DNA from 2 places in the Cobetia sp. 14N.309.X.WAT.E.A4 genome. Region 1 is predicted to be linked to the other one. Evidence: predicted binding sites of a transcription regulator. Region 1 holds the regulator's gene; the other holds the start of a gene.
What was found. Region 1 encodes PhoB, which activates phosphate uptake and scavenging genes when phosphate is short. Its sites were predicted from a motif close to TGTCATANNNNTGTCANA; they were not measured.

Region 1 (9,478 bases):
GCGGAAGTGCTGCGCCTGCGCTTCATGCCGCCGCAACGTGGAGGCTGGGGATGAGTCGTCCTGATGCGGTACCGCCGTCCTCGTTGCTCAGACCTCGTGAGCCTGTGACGGCGCGTCTGGCACGTTACTGGCGTGATGGTGGCCCCTGGGGCTGGCTGAATGCCATGGCGGTCAGTGTCTCGCTGGTACTGGTGCTGGGGCTGATCAGCCTGCTAGTGGTGGGCTCGCTCAGTCACTTCTGGCCCTCACGGCTGGTCGAGGTCGAACTCACCACCCAGCCGGGGCAGAGCGTCACGGCGCTCAAGACCACCCGTGGCGAGCCGGCGGCGGACAACCGTCACCTGCTGGGCGAATTGATGCATGAGGAGCTGCGTCCCTCGGCAGCGGACACCGGTGATCAGCAACGTGAGCGACAGTCGCAGCGCTGGTGGCTGCTGCAGACCTCCTCTCAGGATGGGGCCTCGGCGAGCTGGCAGTGGCTGCCGGATACCCTGATGGAGAATATCCGCTTTCCTCGCCAGGCACTGATGCTGGAAATGCGCGACGGGCGAGTGCTGTATGGCATGGCCAGAGCGCTGAGTGATCCGCTCACCGGTGAGCTGGATCATTCTCCGCAGCTCTCTTCCGACAGTGCGGTCCCGGGGGCACCGACTCCTTCACTGCACCAGAATGCCGAGGCACTGCATGCGCGGTTGGCGGCGCTTGAGGGGCAGCGCCGTCAGCTGGCGGCACTGCGCGCTGACAGCGAGGCCTTGAGTGCGCGCCTGCTGGCCTTGCAGCAGCAACTGTCCGCTCGACAAGGGCCTGTCACGACGCAGGACGAGGCGGATGCCTCCTTGATCGCGGAGCTCGAGACGACACGCGAGGCACTGATCACCCGTGAGGGGCAACTGCTGGCCCTCCGGGGAGCCCTGGACGCCGGCCAGCTGCTGCTCGGGGGCAATGGCGGTCATGAGGGGCGCATCGCGCTGAATGACATCCGTCATGTCTGGCAGCCGAATGCCATGGGCTTTGGCGGACGACTGTTGCTGACGCTGGAGCGCTTTCGCGACTTCGTCTCCGGCTCGCCCAATGAAGGCAGTGGCGGCATCTGGCCCGCCATCTTCGGTACCGTGCTGATGGTGGTGCTGATGGCGATTCTGGTGATGCCCTTCGGCGTGATGGCGGCCCTCTATCTGCACGAGGTCGCACATCAGGGGCGTCTCACGCGATTGACTCGCATCGCGCTGCGCAATCTCGCCGGCGTGCCTTCCATCGTCTATGGGGTCTTCGGGCTGGGGTTCTTCGTCTACGGGCTGGGGGCCGGCCTGGATGAACTGTTCTTTTCCGAGCGTCTGCCGACCCCCACCTTCGGCACCGGCGGATTGCTGTGGGCATCGCTGACGCTGGCGCTGCTGACGCTGCCGGTGGTGATCGTGGCCACGGAGGAGGGGCTGGCGCGGGTGCCGCATCGCCTGCGCGAAGGCGCGCTGGCACTGGGTGCCACGCGCTTCGAGACCCTCAGGCGCGTGGTGATACCCGCGGCATCTCCGGCCTTGATGACCGGGCTGATTCTGGCGGTGGCGCGTGCGGCAGGCGAGGTCGCGCCCTTGATGCTGGTCGGCGTGGTCAAGCTGGCGCCGGACCTGCCGCTGGATGACAGCTTCCCGTGGCTGCATCTGGATCGCAAGTTCATGCACCTCGGCCATCAGGTCTATGATCTGGCCTTCCAGAGCAGCGATGCCTTCAGCAGTCGCCCGCTGGTCTACGCGACCGCGCTGGTGCTGGTGGTCGTGATCCTGTGCCTCAATCTGAGTGCCATTCGCCTGCGTCACATGCTGGCACAACGTTACAAGGGAGCCACCGAATGAAGCGTGACTCTGCACGTGAGAGCGTCCAGTCGAGCTCGCAGCACCCCGAGGTCGTCAATCCGCAGGACACGTGCCTGGAAACCCGCCACCTGTGCCTCGATTATCAGGCGCAGGTGGGCAAGGAGCGCCACCGGCGGCGTGCGCTTGACGACATCAGCCTGCGCATCGCGCGCAAGCGCGTGACGGCTTTCATCGGCCCCTCGGGGTGTGGCAAGTCGAGCCTGCTGCGCACCTTCAATCGCATGACCGATCTCGATGAGCAGTCACGCCTGAGCGGCAAGGTCTGGTTGGAAGGCGAGGACATCCATGCCCGGGGCGTGGATGTCCCCATGCTGCGCCGGCGCGTCGGCATGGTGTTCCAGACGCCCAACCCCTTTCCGATGTCGGTCTACGAGAACGTGGCCTTCGGGCTGCGGCTGGTCGGCGAGAATGACAAGCGCCATCTGGATGACAAGGTCGAATCCTGTCTGCGGGCCGCGGCGCTGTGGGAGGAAGTGAAGGACCGGCTGTTCGACAGCGCGCTGGGGCTTTCCGGTGGCCAGCAGCAGCGCCTGGTGATCGCGCGCACGCTGGCGGTGGAGCCGGAAGTCCTGCTGCTGGATGAGCCAGCCTCGGCGCTGGATCCGATCTCGACGCTCAAGATCGAGGAGCTGATCCGCTCGCTGCGCTCACGCCTGACGTTGGTCATCGTCACCCACAACATGCAGCAGGCAGCACGTGTCTCGGATGCCACGGCCTTTCTGCATGAAGGGCAGCTGGTGGAATATGCCCCGACCGATCAGCTGTTCACCAACCCGCGTCGTCGCCAGACCGAGGACTACATCACCGGCCGTTTCGGGTGAGATCACCGAAGCGGCACTGCAGGTGGCTGACACGTGTCTCGCGCGGGACGTTGGCGGATGGGCCATCGCGTCGTCGATATGTCAGCGCGGCGCGAGATTCGATTGGCGTCCCGGCGCTCGAGTGAAATATAACTGCAATCAAGAGGCGTCATGCTAGGAGGGAGCCGCCTGCGCCAGACCCTGCTGCAGCGCATCTACATCAATGCCACATGTCAGAGACCGCCTGCCTCGGCGGATGACTTCCCGGGAGAGGGTAATGGATATCACCAGCGATTCGCACGGCAAGCACATATCCCAGCAGTTCAATCACGAGCTGGATGCGCTGAAGACACACCTGCTGGCCATGGGCGGTCTGGTGGAGAAGCAGCTGCAGGATGCCGTCACGGCCCTGCTGGAGGGTGACAGCGAGACGGCGACACGCGTGCGTGACAATGACAAGGCCGTCAACGACATGCAGCTGAAGATCGACGACGAGTGCACCCGCGTGCTGGCGCGCCGTCAGCCGGCGGCCTCCGATCTGCGTCTGGTGCTGGCCGTGATTCGCGCCACCTCCGATCTGGAGCGCATCGGTGACGAGTCCAGCAAGATCGCGCGCAATGCCATCTCGCTGGTCGAGAACGGCCAGAGCCCGCGTGGCATGGTCGAGGTTCGTCACCTCAGTCAGCATGTGCGCAGCATGGTGCGTGACTCGCTGACCGCCTTCGCCCGCTTCGACACGGATCTGGCGCTCAAGGTCCTGCGTGAGGACGCCTCGGTGGACCTGGAATACCAGAGCGCGATGCGTTCGCTGATGACCTTCATGATGGAAGACGCGCGCCAGATCACCCCGGTGCTCAACGTGATGTGGATTCTGCGTGCGCTGGAGCGTATCGGGGATCACGCCGATAACCTCGCCGAGTACGTCATCTTCCTGGTCAAGGGCGTGGACGTGCGTCACACCGACACCCATGACCTCCAGCCGCAGGATCTCGACAAGCCCTGACGCGCAGGCCCCTTCCCCGGGGCCTGACGCCTGTCTGCCGATGACGCCCCGCCTCTGTCCCGCCGACGGAGTGCGGGGCGTCTGCCATTCGATGCGCCGACAGCTGCGTGGGACGGGTGGTAGTGCTAGGGTGTGGCTCCGGCCGCCCGAGGGCAGCCGCCTTTCACGAAATGACGAGGACGTCGCATGATTGATGCCGTATCGGCGCTGGTCCGCGGGACCCGCATGGTCTATACCCCCGGGCTACGCCGTTTCGTGTTCGTACCACTGGCGATCAACCTGGTGCTCTACAGTGCCACGCTGTGGCTGTTGTTCAGCCAGTTCGAGGGCTGGATCGATTACTGGATGCTCAAGGTGCCCAGCTGGCTGGAATGGCTGAGCTGGTTGATCTGGCCGGTGCTGGTGCTGAGTCTGTTGCTGGCGGTGTTCTTCACCTTCAGCCTGGTGACCAATCTGATCGCGGCGCCGTTCTACGGCATTCTGGCCGAGAAGGTTGAGCATCGTCTGGATGGCACCCTGATCGAGGATGAGCGTGGCCTGGTGAAGATCGGGATCGACTCGCTGGGGCGCGAGATGGCCAAACTGGGTTACTTCATTCCCCGCATGATCGCGCTGTTCATTCTCGGCTTCATTCCGGGCCTGAATCTGCTCTCACCGCTGCTGTGGGGGCTGTTCTCAGCCTGGAGCATGGCGATCCAGTATCTGGACTATCCGATGGACAACCATCAGGTCAGCTTCGGTGACATGAAGCAGCGTCTCAAGGCGCGCTGGTGGCCGTCACTGACCTTCGGTGGTGCCGTGTTCGTGCTGACGCTGGTGCCCTTGGCCAACCTGCTGTTCATTCCCGGGGCCGTGGCGGGTGCCGTCCTGATGTGGCAGAGCCACTACCGACAGCTGCCTGCCCCGCGCCGCTGAGCCAGGCTTTATCGCGAGCGTTGACGAACGCAGATACCACGACGCCCCGCCGTGACCTCATGCAGAGGGCGCGGCGGGGCGTTCGTGTCAGTGGGGCTGCAACCGTCAGGCAGTCGTCGCGCAGCGACGCTCCGCCGGGAAATGACAACGGAAGCGTGCGCCCTCGCCGGGCAGGCTGTCGATCTCCAGGCGGCCCTGATGGCGGATCAGCACATGCTTGACGATGGCCAGTCCCAGCCCGGTGCCACCAGTGGCGGTGCTGCGTCCCTTGTCGATGCGATAGAAACGCTCCGTCAGGCGCGGTAGATGCACGGGATCAATGCCGTCACCGTCATCCTCCACCTCGACCATCACGCCCTCGCTGGTGCTCTGGCAGCGCAGCGTGATGTGGCAGTCTTCCGGCGTGTAACGCACCGCATTGAAGACCAGATTCGAGATCGCGCTTCTCAGCTCCTGCTCCTCACCCATCAGGGCCAGTCCGGGCTCGACCTCCACCGTGATGACATGCCGCTCCTTCGAGAGGCCTTCGGCATCTTCCCGGATACGTGTCAGCAGCTGTGCCATGTCGATGCGACGTCCTTCGCCCGACAGCTCGTCGGTCTCCAGGCGCGACAGGGTCAGCAGATCCTCGACGAGGTGCTGCATGCGGTCGGTCTGACTCTGCATCTGTCCCAGGCCACGCTGCCAGCGCGGGGGCAGGTCATCGGCATAGTCGGAATAGGTCTCGAGGTAGCCGGCCAGTACCGTCAGCGGCGTGCGCAGCTCATGGGAGACATTGGCCACGAAATCGCGGCGCATTTCCTCGAGACGGTAGAGGCGGGTGACATCACGCACCATCACCAGGCGCTCGTTGTCACCGAACAGGGTGATGGAGATCTGCAGGGTCAGGTTGTCGGAGAGCGGCGATTGCAGGGTCAGCGGCTCACGATAGGCCAGCCGATTGAAGTAATCGATGAACACGGGGTCACGCAGATAGTTGGTGACGTGCTGGCCGCGGTCGTGACTGGCCTTGAGGCCGATCAACTGCTCGGCAGCGCTGTTCCACCACTCCATGTCGCCGTGGTTGTCGAGCATCACCAGGCCATCGCGCATCGCTTCCGAGGATTCCTGGATGCGGTTGAGGATACTGCGCAGTCGCTCCTGCGCCTGACGCTGACCCTTCTGGTAGCGATACAGACGATCGAGCAGATCCCCCCAGACGCCATCGCCGGGCGGCGGCTCTTCATGGGGGTTGGTGATCAGCCAGGTGTAGAGGCTCTTGAGGTGCTTGAGATGGACGAACAGGTACAGCGCCAGCCCCAGCGCCAGGCCCCAGCCCAGCAGGCCGAGCAGTCCGCCGACCAGCCCGAAGCCGCCCGCCAGATAGCCCAGCCGCCATAGCTCGTTCGTCCAGTAGCGCATCCGCGTCTCAGGCCTGGGCGCTGAAGCGATAACCGGTACCGCGGACGGTCTGGATCAAGTGCTGATGCCCCTCGCCCAGCGCCTTGCGCAGACGACGAATGTGCACGTCCACGGTGCGCTCCTCGACATAGACATTGCCGCCCCAGACCTGATCCAGCAGCTGGCTGCGGGTGTAGGCGCGCTCCTGATGGGTCATGAAGAACTGCAGCAGGCGGTATTCGGTGGGGCCGACCTCCAGGGAGTTGCCGTGTGCGGTCACGCGGTGGCTGGCGGGGTCGAGCATCAGACCCTCGACTTCCACCGACTCCTCGACGCCCTTGGGCGTGGTGCGGCGCAGCACGGCCTTGAGGCGTGCCACCAGCTCGCGTGGCGAGAAGGGCTTGGTGATGTAATCGTCCGCCCCGGCCTCGAGCCCCTGGATCTTGTTGTCTTCCTCGCCCTTGGCGGTGAGCAGGATGATCGGCAGCTCCGCCGTGGTCTCGTCACGCTTGAGGCGGCGCGCCAGTTCCAGCCCGCTGGTGCCGGGCATCATCCAGTCCAGCAACAGCAGATCGGGCTTTTCATCGACGACGATGGCGTGGGCGTCCTGGGCATTGTCGGCCTCCAGCACGCGGTAATCCGCCATTTCCAGGGCGACGGCGATCATCTCGCGTATCGAGGATTCGTCGTCGACAATCAGTACGGTCTTGGAGCTCATCGCTAGATCCCATGCAGCAGTCGGCGCACGCGCCAGAATGACAAGTCGATGACGATTACAACCTGCTTATATGACAGTGAGATGACAATGGCCAGCTTGGCAGCTTGCCGCCCGGCTTGCCAGCGAGTCCCTCAACTCTCGCGAGGTGTGAATGTCACGCCTCGCCGCACGAGGAAGGTCGCTGGCAGACCGGATGAGGACTCGGGCCCGTTGGCCGGAAAGAGGGGTCAGGCAGCTGGCCAGGTCGCCAGCGCGATGCCCGCGAAGATCAGCAGGCCGGACCAGTGGTTGTTGAGAAATGCCTGGAAGCAGGGGCCACGCTCCCGCTCGCGAATCAGGCGCTGCTGCCAGACGAAGGTCACGGCCGCCGCGGCCAGCCCCAGCCAGTAGAAGATGCCCAGCGCCAGGTGCAGGCCGATGCCGATCAACACCGCCAGCATGCCCAGCTGCAGCAGACCGATCATCAGCGTGTCGGCGCGGCCGAACAGCACGGCGGTGGACTTGATGCCGACCTTGAGATCGTCATTGCGATCGACCATCGCATAGGCGGTGTCGTAGGCCACCGTCCACATCAGGTTGGCCGCGAACAGCCACCAGCCATAGGTCGGCACCTCCTCAAGCGTCGCCGCGAAGGCCATCGGAATCGCCCAGCCGAAGGCGGCGCCCAGCACCACCTGCGGCAGATGATGGAAGCGCTTCATGAACGGATAGCTGGCCGCCAGCAGCACGGCGACGATCGACAGCAGCACCGTGGTCAGGTTGGTGAAGCACACCAGCACGAAGGCGGCCGCGACCAGCACACCGAACAGGGTCAGCGCCTCGCGCTCCGTGATGCGTCCTGAGGTCAGCGGGCGATCCCGGGTGCGTTCGACATGCTTGTCCCAGTGGCGATCCGCGTAGTCGTTGATCACGCAGCCGGCGGCACGCATCAGATAGACACCAGCCACGAAGATCAGCAGCGTATCGCGGTCCGGTAGCCCATCGGCCGCCAGCCACAGGGCCCAGAGGGTCGGCCACATCAGCAGCCAGGTGCCGATGGGGCGGTCCAGACGAGTCAGGGCGAGGTAATCGGCCAGTTTGGACGGGCGGGAAGCGGATGACGCTGACATCAGGACTCCTGATCGAACGGCAGTGGGGAATCAGAGTTCCAGGGCGTGCTGGAACCGAGGGGTGAAACCTTCCTGGACCAGTACCCGGAAGCGACCATGCGAGAACATCGAGCGGCGCATCCACAGGCTGGCGGTGCGTGCCAGCGGCTGCGTGCTGGCAAGCCTCAGTGGCGCCCGGCTGACATCGATGGCGCTGCGGGTCAGGTCAGGCTGGCGGAACAGCCAATGGCCCAGCGAGCCTTCGCCGAGCGTCGAAAGACGGTGGCCATGGGCCAGGTCCAGCGCCGCCAGCGAGCGCGCGATCACCCAGGGCTCATCGCCATGACACAGGGCCACTTCGCGCCGCCAGACATGGCGTCGTGGCGCGATACCCAGCATCCGCGCCTCATCCCGCCGGGCAGGGCCGGTGTCCTGCAGCAGCAGGCGCACGCGCAGCCCCTGACCATCGAGCATGCGCATGGCGTGATCGAGACGCTGGGTCAGCGAGTCGCTGGAGGACAGCCATGGCCACCAGCCGGCCGGCATGACGCCTTGCAGGCTCGCGGCGGGCTGCCAGTGGCGGCGGACCGCCGAGTCCATCGCTCTCTGGTGAGCGCAGGGAGTGCTGAGTTCCGAGCGAGACATGGCCCGGATGGCGATCTTGCCGGCAAACGCTGCCGAGTGGGAGTGACAGACCACGATGAATTCCCTGTCAGGATGACAAGTGGCGAGTCTAGCACGCCCGAACCGCAAGGCCTGCAGCGTGAGCATGCCCGCGCCAGTGGCAGGCTGGTATGCTGGGGCCCGACTACCCTCTTTTCCTCTCGGATCGATCTCAGGAGATGGCGCCATGCGCGACCCTCGTACCCTTGTCATCATCGGCACCGGCATGGCCGGCATTGGCCTGGCGCGTGCCCTGCGTGCGCGTGACAAGGACAGTCGACTGATCCTGGTCAGTCAGGACAGTGGCCACGATTACGCCAAGCCTCTGCTGTCCACCGCCTTTGCCAAGGGCATGAGCGCCCGGGCATTGGCACGGCAGACCTCCGTGGCCCTGGTGGATGAACTGGACGCCGAGCTGCGCACCCATCAGCGAGTGACGAGCATCGATACCCACGCGCGACAGGTCTGGCTGGGCGAGGAATGCCTGGCCTATGACGAGCTGGTGCTGGCACTCGGTGCCGCGCCACGGCGACCCTTCCCCATCGATGACTCGGTCGGCTCGCGCGTGATGAGCATCAATGATCTCGATGACTATGCCGCCTTCAGCGCCACGCTGACGGCAGCGCGTGAGGCGGGGGAGAGTGGCCGTGTCGTGATCGTCGGTGCCGGTCTGGTGGGGTGTGAATACGCCAATGACCTGAAAGCCGCAGGACATGAGGTCACCCTGGTCGCGGCGGAAGACACTCCGCTGGATGGCTTGCTTCCCCAGGCGCTCGGCCAGCGACTTGGCAAGGCCTTCGATGCCATCGGCGTGCGTCGGCTGCAAGGCGAGATGGTCGAGACCATCACCGCCGGCAAGGCAACGCAGGCGCCCGTCAGCGTGGTGCTGCAGAGTGGTCATGCGGTGGAGGGCTCGCTGGTGCTGCTGGCCACGGGGCTCGCGCCACGCATCAAGCTGGCACAGGGCGCGGGGTTGAGTGCTGGTGGGGACGGCATCCGCGTCGATCGCCACCTTGCCACCTCCCGGCCGCATGTCTGGG
Region 2 (9,478 bases), on a different contig from region 1:
ACGACCCAACGCCCCTGATGACGCTCGGCCTCGATTCCTACTCCCTCCAGTGCTTCCCTGACCTGCGGACGCACGCCGAACACCACCACCAGTCGCACGCCGAGGGTGTGCAGCAACGCCAGATCCTGAATCAACTGCGTTCGTCGTGAGGAAGACAGCGCATCGCCTTCGATCAGAATGACGAAGGTGCGCCCACGGTGAGCGTTGATGTAGGGAGAGGAATTGCGAAACCAGTCCGCGAAGGGAAAACGCGTGTTCAAGAGCCAGCTCCGTGCAGGAGGGAGGAAAATGACATGTCAGGCATGCCCATGAATCATCATATCAGCGCCGCAGCCTGCACGGCGAGCGACGCCCCTGACATCCATGCGGCCTAAACGAGAAAGGCGACCCGAAGGTCGCCTTTCTCGTTTTTCAAAAACGTTTTTTCAAAAACGTTTTTCAAGTGCGTCTTGCCAATGCATCTTGCCAATGCATCTTGTCGATGCGTCATGCCAATGCATCTTGCGTGTTTCTCTCATGCAGCGCCCTGTCGCAAACCCGTCGCAAGCCCGGGCGCTGAGGCAGATGTCGGCTTAGCCGAACATGCCCTTGAACATGAAGAAGAACAGGATCGACAGGATCGCGCCGGCCGGCAGAGTGATCAGCCAGGACATCACGATGGTACCGATCACGCGCAGGTTGAGCGCTGCCATGCCGCGTGCCAGACCTACCCCCAGCACCGCACCGACGAGGGTGTGGGTGGTGGAGATCGGCAGGCCGGTGCCGGAGGCCAGCACCACGGTGGAGGCCGCCGCCAGGGTGGCCGCGAAGCCACGAGACGGGGTCAGCTCGGTGATGCCGGTACCGACGGTGGCGATGACGCGGCGACCATAGGTGACCAGGCCGACGACGATACCGCCGCCACCCAGCACCAGCACCCACCAGGGCATGCTGGCCTTGGCGCCGATCTGACCGGCGGAATCGACGACACTGATGATGGCTGCCAGCGGACCGACCGCGTTGGCCACGTCGTTGGAGCCGTGGGCGAAGGCCATGGCACAGGCGGTGAACATCATCAGCAGGCCGAAGACCTTCTCGACGCCGCTGAAGTCGAAATCATCACCGGTGGCGCGATTCTTCTCCTTGAGGCGAGAACGCGCGACCTTGCGCTCCATCAGCACGCCGATCCCCATCACGATGGCACCGATGACGACGGCCAGCAGCAGGCTGGACTCGAAGCTCAGGTGCAGCCCGACATGCTTGAGGCCCTTGACCATGGTCACCATCGAGATGATGAAGCCGACCAGGAACATGTACATCGGGACATAGCGCTTGGCGGCCGCGAACGGGTCTTCATTGTCGAAGATCAGCGTCTGCACGGACTTGAACAGCACGAAGGCGATGGAGCCCGCCAGCAGCGGCGAGACCAGCCAGGAGGCCGCGATCTGACCGACCTTGGGCCACTCGACCGCATCCACGCCTAGACCCGCCGCCGCGAAGCCGACGATGGCACCGACGATGGAGTGGGTCGTGGAGACCGGCCAGCCCTTCATGGACGCGATCAGCAGCCAGATACCGGCGGCCAGCAGTGATGCCAGCATGCCGTAGACCAGGAACTGCGGATTCTGGATCAGCAGTGACGGGTCGATGATGCCCTTGCGGATGGTATCGGTGACTTCACCACCAGCCAGCCAGGCACCGAGGAATTCGAAGATCACGGCGATGACGATCGCCTGCTTGATGGTAATGGCCTTGGAACCAACCGAGGTACCCATGGCATTGGCGACATCGTTCGCGCCTACACCCCACGCCATGAAGAAACCGAATACGCAGGCAAGGATGACGAGCACATCGCCGTATTGAGCAATGATGGACATTAGGGAACTCTTGAGCAGATGGCAGGACGTCCTGACAGCGCTTAGCGCGCCATCAGGATCTGCAGTCGGGTACCGACCTTTTCAGCTTGATCGGCAACATCGCCGACCCAGTCGATAATCTTGTAGAGGAAGATCACGTCGACCGGTGGCAGAGCGGCTTCCAGCGAGAACAGGGTCTGGCGAATCGCGATCTGCTGTTCGTCGGACTGCTTCTCGAGCTCATGCAGCTCATTGATCAGCTTGTCGACCAGCTCGCTCATGTTGCGCCCGAAGCCGGACTCGACAAGATCTTCCAGCTCGCCCAGCGCACGGCGCGCCTGGCAGACCGATTCGACCGCAGTCTTCAGATACTCACGCATGGCGGGCACCAGCGCGGTGGGTATCTGCATGTGGCGACCCAGCATGATGCCGGCGATATCCTTGGTGACGTTCGCGATGGAATCCTGGACATGGATCAGCTCGAGAAGGTCGGAACGGGATACCGGCAGGAACAGCGAATTGGGCAGATTGAGACGCAGCTGCGTCTTCAGTTCGTCCGCTTCACGCTCCAGCTTGCTGATGGTCTGACGAATGCTGGCCGCCTGATCCCAATCACCCTGTTCGCAGGCGTCGAAGAAGGTCAGCAAGTGCTGGGCACAGTCGTCTGTCTTGATGATGTGGGTGTGCAGCGCCTTGAAAGGCGAGCGCCCGAACATCGAAGAGAAAGGGTTGGTCGTTACCATAGTGGCCGTCGGCGTTAAGGATTGACGCGCGGAGTGTAGCAAAGCCTTTGTGACGATCACATAACTTTCATCGTAACGACACGATACCGCCATGCTGTTGTACTTCACGCAACATCAGCGGCAGTCGGGGGGGAACTCGAAGGATTCCAGAGGAGAGATTGTCATGTAGCGACAGGACGCGGGGTCGCTGACTGATTACATTGTTCATAATATAACCAAGGAGTTGGCGGCAGGCAATTCATGTCACACAAATGTCACGATACTGTCATATCACTGTGATTCTGCTGACGGATCACCTGCCGTGGGAAGGCTGGCGACACGCTCTGCGCTTGCCTTGGCAAGGGACAGGCGCGAGCATGAAGCCGCCGGGGGCTGCCTGTCCCGGGATCTCGGACAGGCCGCCAGCGTCCTCGTATCGCTGTCATCATCCATGCCCGGCCATCTTCATTTTTCATCTTCTCGTACAGGGAGTGCCGTCGTCATGGCGCAGGAAATCGAACTCAAGCTGGCGCTGACCCACAGCGGCCTCGGACGCACGGCGATTCTGGAACGTCTTGCGGACATCGCGGAACTGGCTGGCACCACGCCCCGTCGTCGCTGGCTGGCCAATACCTATTTCGACACGCCTGAGCATGCGCTGGAACGCGCCAAGATGGCATTGCGCCTGCGCCGCAGTGGAGAGGATGCCGACAGTCCGGGCCCCTTGCGCCAGACCCTCAAGACCAGTGGCGAAAGCCATGGCGGCCTGCATTCGCGGGGCGAGTGGGAATGGGCGCTGCCCGACGGCCAGACAGGCCTCGATCTCGATGGCCTGCGCGGCCTTCCCCCTCTGCAGGCGCTTGAGGAAGGTCCGCGTGAGCACCTGCTCGGCGCCCTCGCCCCTACCTTCAGCACGGATTTCGAACGTCATGCCTGGCAGCTGGAGCTGACGGTGACGGTGACGCAGGATGGCCAGACAGCGGGTGTCGGCGTCGAGATGGCGCTGGATCTCGGCCACGTGAAGGCAGCAGGTCGGGAGACGCACATCCGCGAGATCGAACTGGAACTCACTGGCGGTGACGACCTGAGCGCCGAGCAGCGCGAAGGGGTGCTGTGGACGCTGGCGGAATCCCTGGCCAGCCGACTGGCCCTGCGCCCGGCAGATGCCAGCAAGGCACGCCGCGGTGCCGCACTCAGAGATGGCGAATGGCACGAGAAGACGCTGGATACCACCGACACGAATGCCCTGCTCGCCGCGGCCATCGATGCCCTGGATGCACATGCCGACCGCCAGCAGCAAGATGACATGCGCTGGCACGATCACGCCCTGGCCGCCTTCTCGGCCCTGGCCTCGCGCCTGGCCGCCAGTCAGCATCCCGGTCATGTCCATGCGGTGGCGCTGACGGAGGCGCTGAGCGAATCCCGTGAGCAGGGCACGCCAGACAGCTGGATGACAGCGGTCTTCGGTCAGCACAGCCTGTCGCTGCTGGCGGCATTGCGCAGCCGAGGCCAGTGAGACAGCTCATTAGAATGCTCGGTGAGACAGCTCATTGAGAGACCCCGGTGAAATCGCTCGCTGAGCGCCTGGCCATCGCGCCCTCACCTGCCCTGCCCCCACCATCGCGTCGCAGCCCGCCCCGGCGCTGCGACGCCAGTCAAGGAAGCCCGCATGCCTGAACGCCAAGGGCCGGCCAACGAATACGGCAGTACATCACAATCCGCCACCGCCCCCCCTCGCTCCAGCGATTTCGAGCCGGCCAGCGGCAGGCTGCGTGCCCGGCTGTTCCACTGGATCTTCGAGTCCGACACCAAGGCGGCCAAGGCCTTCGATATCGCGCTGGTCGCGATGATTCTCGCCAGCGTCGCCGTGGTGATGCTCGATAGCGTGCCGTCGCTGAATGCCCGCCATGGGGAGCTGTTCCGTATCCTGGAATGGACCTTCACCCTGCTGTTCACGCTGGAATACGCAGTACGCCTCTATTGCCTCAAACACCCCGGCACCTGGGCGAAGGGCTTCTACGGCGTGCTCGACCTGCTGTCGATCGCCCCGACCTGGCTCTCGCTGCTGATTCCGGGGGCGCAGGCACTGCTGGTGGTGCGCGTGCTGCGTGTGCTGCGGCTGTTCCGCGTGCTGCGCCTGATGGCCTTCGTCGGCGAAGGTCGCATGCTGGTCGAGGCTCTCGCGCGCAGTCGTCGCAAGATCCTGCTGTTCTTCATCACCGTACTCAGCATCATCACGGTGTTCGGCGCCCTGATCTATCTGATCGAACCCCCGGAAGCCGGCTTCACCTCCATCCCCAAGGCGCTCTACTGGGCGGTGGTGACGCTGACCACGGTGGGCTACGGCGATATCGCCCCCATCACGCCCTTGGGCCAGTTCATCTCGGCGATGATGATGATACTGGGCTATTCGATTCTCGCCGTGCCCACCGGCGTGTTCTCGGCCGAGGTGCTCAACGGCCTGCGCATGCAGCAGACCAGCGATGAAGCCTGCCCCGGCTGTGGCCGTGAGGGCCATGATCGCAATGCCAAGTACTGCAAGTTCTGCGGCACCTGGCTGGATGAAGACACGCGTGACCCACGCGAGCCAGAGCCTGAGACTGAGACTGAGACAGACCCAGAACCCGAACCTGGACCTGAGCCCGACGCCGAGCCGCCAGCGAAGGAGGAAACCGCCTCCCCAGGCGACGACTCCCCCGACCGCGATCGCAGCTGACGAGGCCGAGTGTCACTCGGCACACGACAACGCCTCGGAAATGACAACGCCCCCGAGACCGCAAGGTCCGGGGGCGTTGTCATTCAGCCGGAAGCCGGCAAGGGCTAGCGGTCAGAGAAGGGCTTGTCCCAGGCGGTCAGCGTGGCCTCACTCCAGCTGCCGTAGGAGGCATTCGGCAACATGATCCAATCCTTGCCGAAATGCTGCGCCTGCTCCGCGACGAGCGCCTTCTGCTGCTCGGGCGTCTTGTCGGAGAAGTCATCCGCGAAATCATGCAGGCTGTCGCCCAGCTGCATCACGATGTCGTGATCCTTCGCGATCGCCTGACGACGCACCGACTTGCTCGGCCCCAGCAGGCGCACATGGGCGTCATCGACACCGGGCAGACCCAGGGCTTTCAGCGTGGTGACCGTGGCGTCCTTGTTCTCCTCGTAGCGATCCGACACGTAGTAGATCGCCACGCCACGCGATGCGGCAAGTTCGAGGAACTCCCTGGCACCCGGAATCAGGGTCGGCTTGCCCTCTCGTTCCCACGCCTTCCAGGTGTCCCAGCCCGTGAAGTCATGACAGGCCTTCAGGTCACGCACCAGCAGCGCGGAGTTGTCGATCACGGTTTCATCAAGGTCGGTCATGATCGCGGCAGGTTTCTCGTCATCACGAGATGCCAGCAGTGTCTCCAGCTGACGTGTCGCCAGCGCATAGCTCTGACGCTGCAGGGCCGCGACTTCCGCCGATTGCTGCTGATAGCGCAGTGCCATGGCATATGCTGCCGGCGGACACTGCGCTGCCTCGGGTGTCTCGGCCGCCGGACTGACGGGAGCGACTCCCAGGCCCATGATTCCTGCCAGTGTCGCGACCCTGGTGGCTCTCGCCAGCAACGAGACACGCGCTTGAGATGAAGACGTGATCGGCATCGATGATCCTCTGTGCATGATAGGTATGTCGTTGAGTTATCAAGACGGCAGAATATTAACACTCAGCGTTATTGAATTCCTGTTCAACGACCTCGCCTGCCATGTCACCATCCGCTTCTCGTCGTCATGAGCAACTCGTCATGAGCATCTCGCCACGCGCGTCATGCGGCGTGCCTCACTCGACGAAGTTCGAGATGTCGCCTCGTCCTTCACGCACGATGACGGGCGGCAGGTCGCGCAGGTCCACCACGCTGGTGGCCTCCAGGCGGCAGGCCCCACCATCGATGATCAGATCCAGCGCATGCCCGAAGCGCTGACGGATCTCTTCCGGGTCCGTCATCGGCAGCTCCTCGCCCGGCGGAATCAGCGTCACGCTCATCAGCGGCTCGTGATGTGCCTCCAGCAGGGCATGCGTGATGGCATGGTCCGGCACGCGCACGCCGATGGAGCGACGCTTGGGATGCAACAGCAGGCGTGGCACTTCGGTGGTCGCGTGGAGGATGAAGGTGAAGGCTCCGGGCGTGTGGCTCTTGAGCAGCCGGAAGACGGCATTGTCCACCTTGGCGTAGGTGCCGATTTCCGACAGATCCGAGCACATCAGGGTGAAGTTGTGCTTGTCATCGAGTTCACGCAGACGCTTGATGCGCTCGATGGCTTTCTTCTCGCCCAGGTGGCAACCCAGTGCATAGCCGGAATCGGTCGGGTAGGCGATCACGCCCCCCTGCCGAATGATGGCAACCGCTTGATCAATAAGACGTTTCTGCGGGTTTTCAGGGTGTATCTGGAAAAACTGTCCCATGCGGCGCTCCTTGCGTCAGCACAGTGCGCCGGACACTGGCGCACTGATCTCGGCGAACTCTCGACAAATTCTCGGCGAACTCTCGGCAAATTCTCGGCGAACTCTCGACAAGACCGGCCTGACAAGACGCGACACGTCAGCCAGGCCGGTCCAGCCATCTCTATCACATGGTGGCGGTGGCGGCCGCAAAAAAGGGTGCGAGGCGCGGATGACACCAGACGGGCGGCACCCTGGTGCGCGGTGGCGGACTCATGCTGCCGGGTGCCAGCGGCCCCCCGGGGAAGTGGAAATCACTGCCGACGGAAGCATAGAGGCCCAGTTCATCCAGCTGACGCGCCAGGTCACGCGCACGGTCGATGTTCTGGAAGCCGCTGACCAGCTCGGCGGCCTCACCGCCGGCACAGATGAAGTCCCGCAGCAGCTCACCGCGCTTGGTGCGGGTCAGCTTGTAGCGCATCGGGTGCGCCATCACCGCGACACCGCCATCAGCACGTATCCATCCCACCGCCTCTTCCATCTCGGGCCAGTGTGCCTTGACGTCGCCCTTCTGGCCGGAGCCCAGGTGACGCTTGAAGGCATCCTGAAGATCACGGGCCAGTCCCGCCTCCACCAGCGCGCGCGCGAAGTCCGGCCGCGACAGGGGGCGGTCTCCCGACCCGCTGAGCGTGGCCTGCTCACGGGCACGCTGCATGGCATCACTCAGTCCCAGCTTCTCCATGCGCGCGGCGATCTCGTGACTGCGCCGCTCACGTGCATCATGTTGCTGCCTGAGGCCGGCGCTCAACGCGTCTCCGGCGCCCTCGGGCATCAGCGCCACCAGGTGGATGGTCTGATTGCGCCAGCGCACGGACAGCTCGCAGCCCGGCAGCAGGGTGACGCCATGGGCGCTCGCCGCCTGCTGAGCCTCGAAGATGCCTTCCATGCTGTCGTGATCGGTCAGTGACATGCGCGAGACGCCGCGCCGCGCGACCAGCGCGACCAGCTCTGCCGGTGCCATGCCGCCATCGGAGGCGGTCGAGTGCATGTGCAGGTCGATGTCCGGCACCTCGATGTCCGTCTCGAAACGCTGGGGCAGCGCGCGGGGGACCGGACGGGCAGGCGGTGGCGATGATGGCTGGTGAGCGGGCGACTCGGATGTCGGCGGATGGTCGGACAGGACGTCGGACACGGGAAAACCTCTCGGGATGAACGTCCAGAGCCTAGAGTTGCCGATCATGCTGGCAAGCCCTCGGCAAGGACGTCAGGGGCAGTGTTGACTGCCGTATATGTCTGGAAGCCACATGGGCTTTGTCAGCAGGCAGCAATGGCGGCAGAATGAACGCATGCAGGCAAGGGTGCGCCGCTGGTTGCCAAAGGATACCACTCGCACAAGCCCTTGCCTTCCCGACGGCACCGCCGTCGTGTCCAGGAGTGTGTGTTTCTCATGAAGATGTTGCTCGACTTTCTGCCGATCGTGATTTTCTTCGCCGTCTACAAGACGACTGGCGACATGATCATGGCCACGGCCGTACTGATCCCTGCCACCCTCGCCCAGGTGCTCTACATCTACTGGCGTCACAAGCGCGTCGAGAAGATGCAGCTGGTCACGCTGGCGCTGGTCGTCGTGCTGGGTGGCGCGACCGTGCTGTTCGGCAACAGCGCCTTCATCCAGTGGAAGCCGACCGTGGTCAACTGGCTGTTTGCCGTCGCCTTCCTGCTCTCGCCGCTGTTCGGCGGCAAGCCGCTGGTGGAGCGCATGATGGAGAAGGCGATCCAGCTGCCGCGTGCCATCTGGCACCGCCTCAACCTGGCGTGGGTGGTATTCTTCCTCGCCATGGGCGGCCTCAACATCTATGTCTTCAGCCACTATTCGGAAGACATCTGGGTCGATTTCAAGCTGTTCGGCATGCTTGGCCTGACACTGCTGTTCGTCATCGTTCAGGGCGTCTATCTGTCCCGTCACATGGTGCAGGCCCCTCAGGAAGGGTCTTCCTCTTCCACCTCTTCACATAAGGATGATTCGTGATGCTGTATTCCATTGTCTGTCAGGATGTCGAAGGTAGTCTCGAAGCGCGCATGGCAGCACGACCGCCACATCTGGCACGTCTTGAGGCCCTGAATGCCGCAGGCCGTCTGGTCATCGCCGGCCCCAACCCGGCCATCGACAGCGAAGCACCGGGAGACGCCGGCTTCAGCGGCAGCGTCATCATCGCCGAGTTCGATTCCCTCGAAGAGGCCCAGAAGTGGGCCGATGCCGATCCCTTCGTCATCGCCGGTGTCTATGCAAGCGCCGAAGTGAAGCCGTTCAAGCAGACACTGCCCTAGTCCTGACTGCCGCTCGGCCGGTGACCGGCGGCTTCGCCCCCTGACGACGGACAGCCTGGCTGTCCGTCGTCTGCGTTGGAGACGTTGCCCGGCCACTGCCCTGATGCCCTGCTCTCCCGCTCGACCTCCTGCCAGGAATGCCCGTGAACGATCGTCCCTCCTCCCCCCGCCAGCCCGCTTCCGCCACG

Region 2: a site for PhoB is predicted at 2,831-2,848, ahead of OW493_RS04315 (CYTH domain-containing protein). Genes of this name have one in related genera too.

Annotation. Positions count from the first base shown of each region.
Region 1 covers NZ_JAPNXT010000004.1:254,218-263,695, forward strand. The annotation lists gene OW493_RS08050 (ABC transporter permease subunit) at 1-54, shown strand, start outside; gene pstA (phosphate ABC transporter permease PstA) at 51-1,850, shown strand; gene pstB (phosphate ABC transporter ATP-binding protein PstB) at 1,847-2,692, shown strand; gene phoU (phosphate signaling complex protein PhoU) at 2,949-3,674, shown strand; gene cysZ (sulfate transporter CysZ) at 3,861-4,589, shown strand; gene phoR (phosphate regulon sensor histidine kinase PhoR) at 4,695-5,990, opposite strand; gene phoB (phosphate regulon transcriptional regulator PhoB) at 5,998-6,687, opposite strand; gene ubiA (4-hydroxybenzoate octaprenyltransferase) at 6,915-7,796, opposite strand; gene OW493_RS08090 (chorismate lyase) at 7,827-8,474, opposite strand; gene OW493_RS08095 (FAD-dependent oxidoreductase) at 8,626-9,478, shown strand, end outside.
Region 2 covers NZ_JAPNXT010000002.1:209,285-218,762, reverse strand. The annotation lists gene argA (amino-acid N-acetyltransferase) at 1-260, opposite strand, end outside; gene OW493_RS04325 (inorganic phosphate transporter) at 573-1,856, opposite strand; gene OW493_RS04320 (TIGR00153 family protein) at 1,898-2,578, opposite strand; gene OW493_RS04315 (CYTH domain-containing protein) at 3,060-4,073, shown strand; gene OW493_RS04310 (ion transporter) at 4,227-5,273, shown strand; gene OW493_RS04305 (5'-nucleotidase, lipoprotein e(P4) family) at 5,378-6,187, opposite strand; gene OW493_RS04300 (L-threonylcarbamoyladenylate synthase) at 6,363-6,986, opposite strand; gene OW493_RS04295 (PHP domain-containing protein) at 7,150-8,154, opposite strand; gene OW493_RS04290 (septation protein A) at 8,410-8,991, shown strand; gene OW493_RS04285 (YciI family protein) at 8,991-9,290, shown strand; gene mnmC (FAD-dependent 5-carboxymethylaminomethyl-2-thiouridine(34) oxidoreductase MnmC) at 9,434-9,478, shown strand, end outside.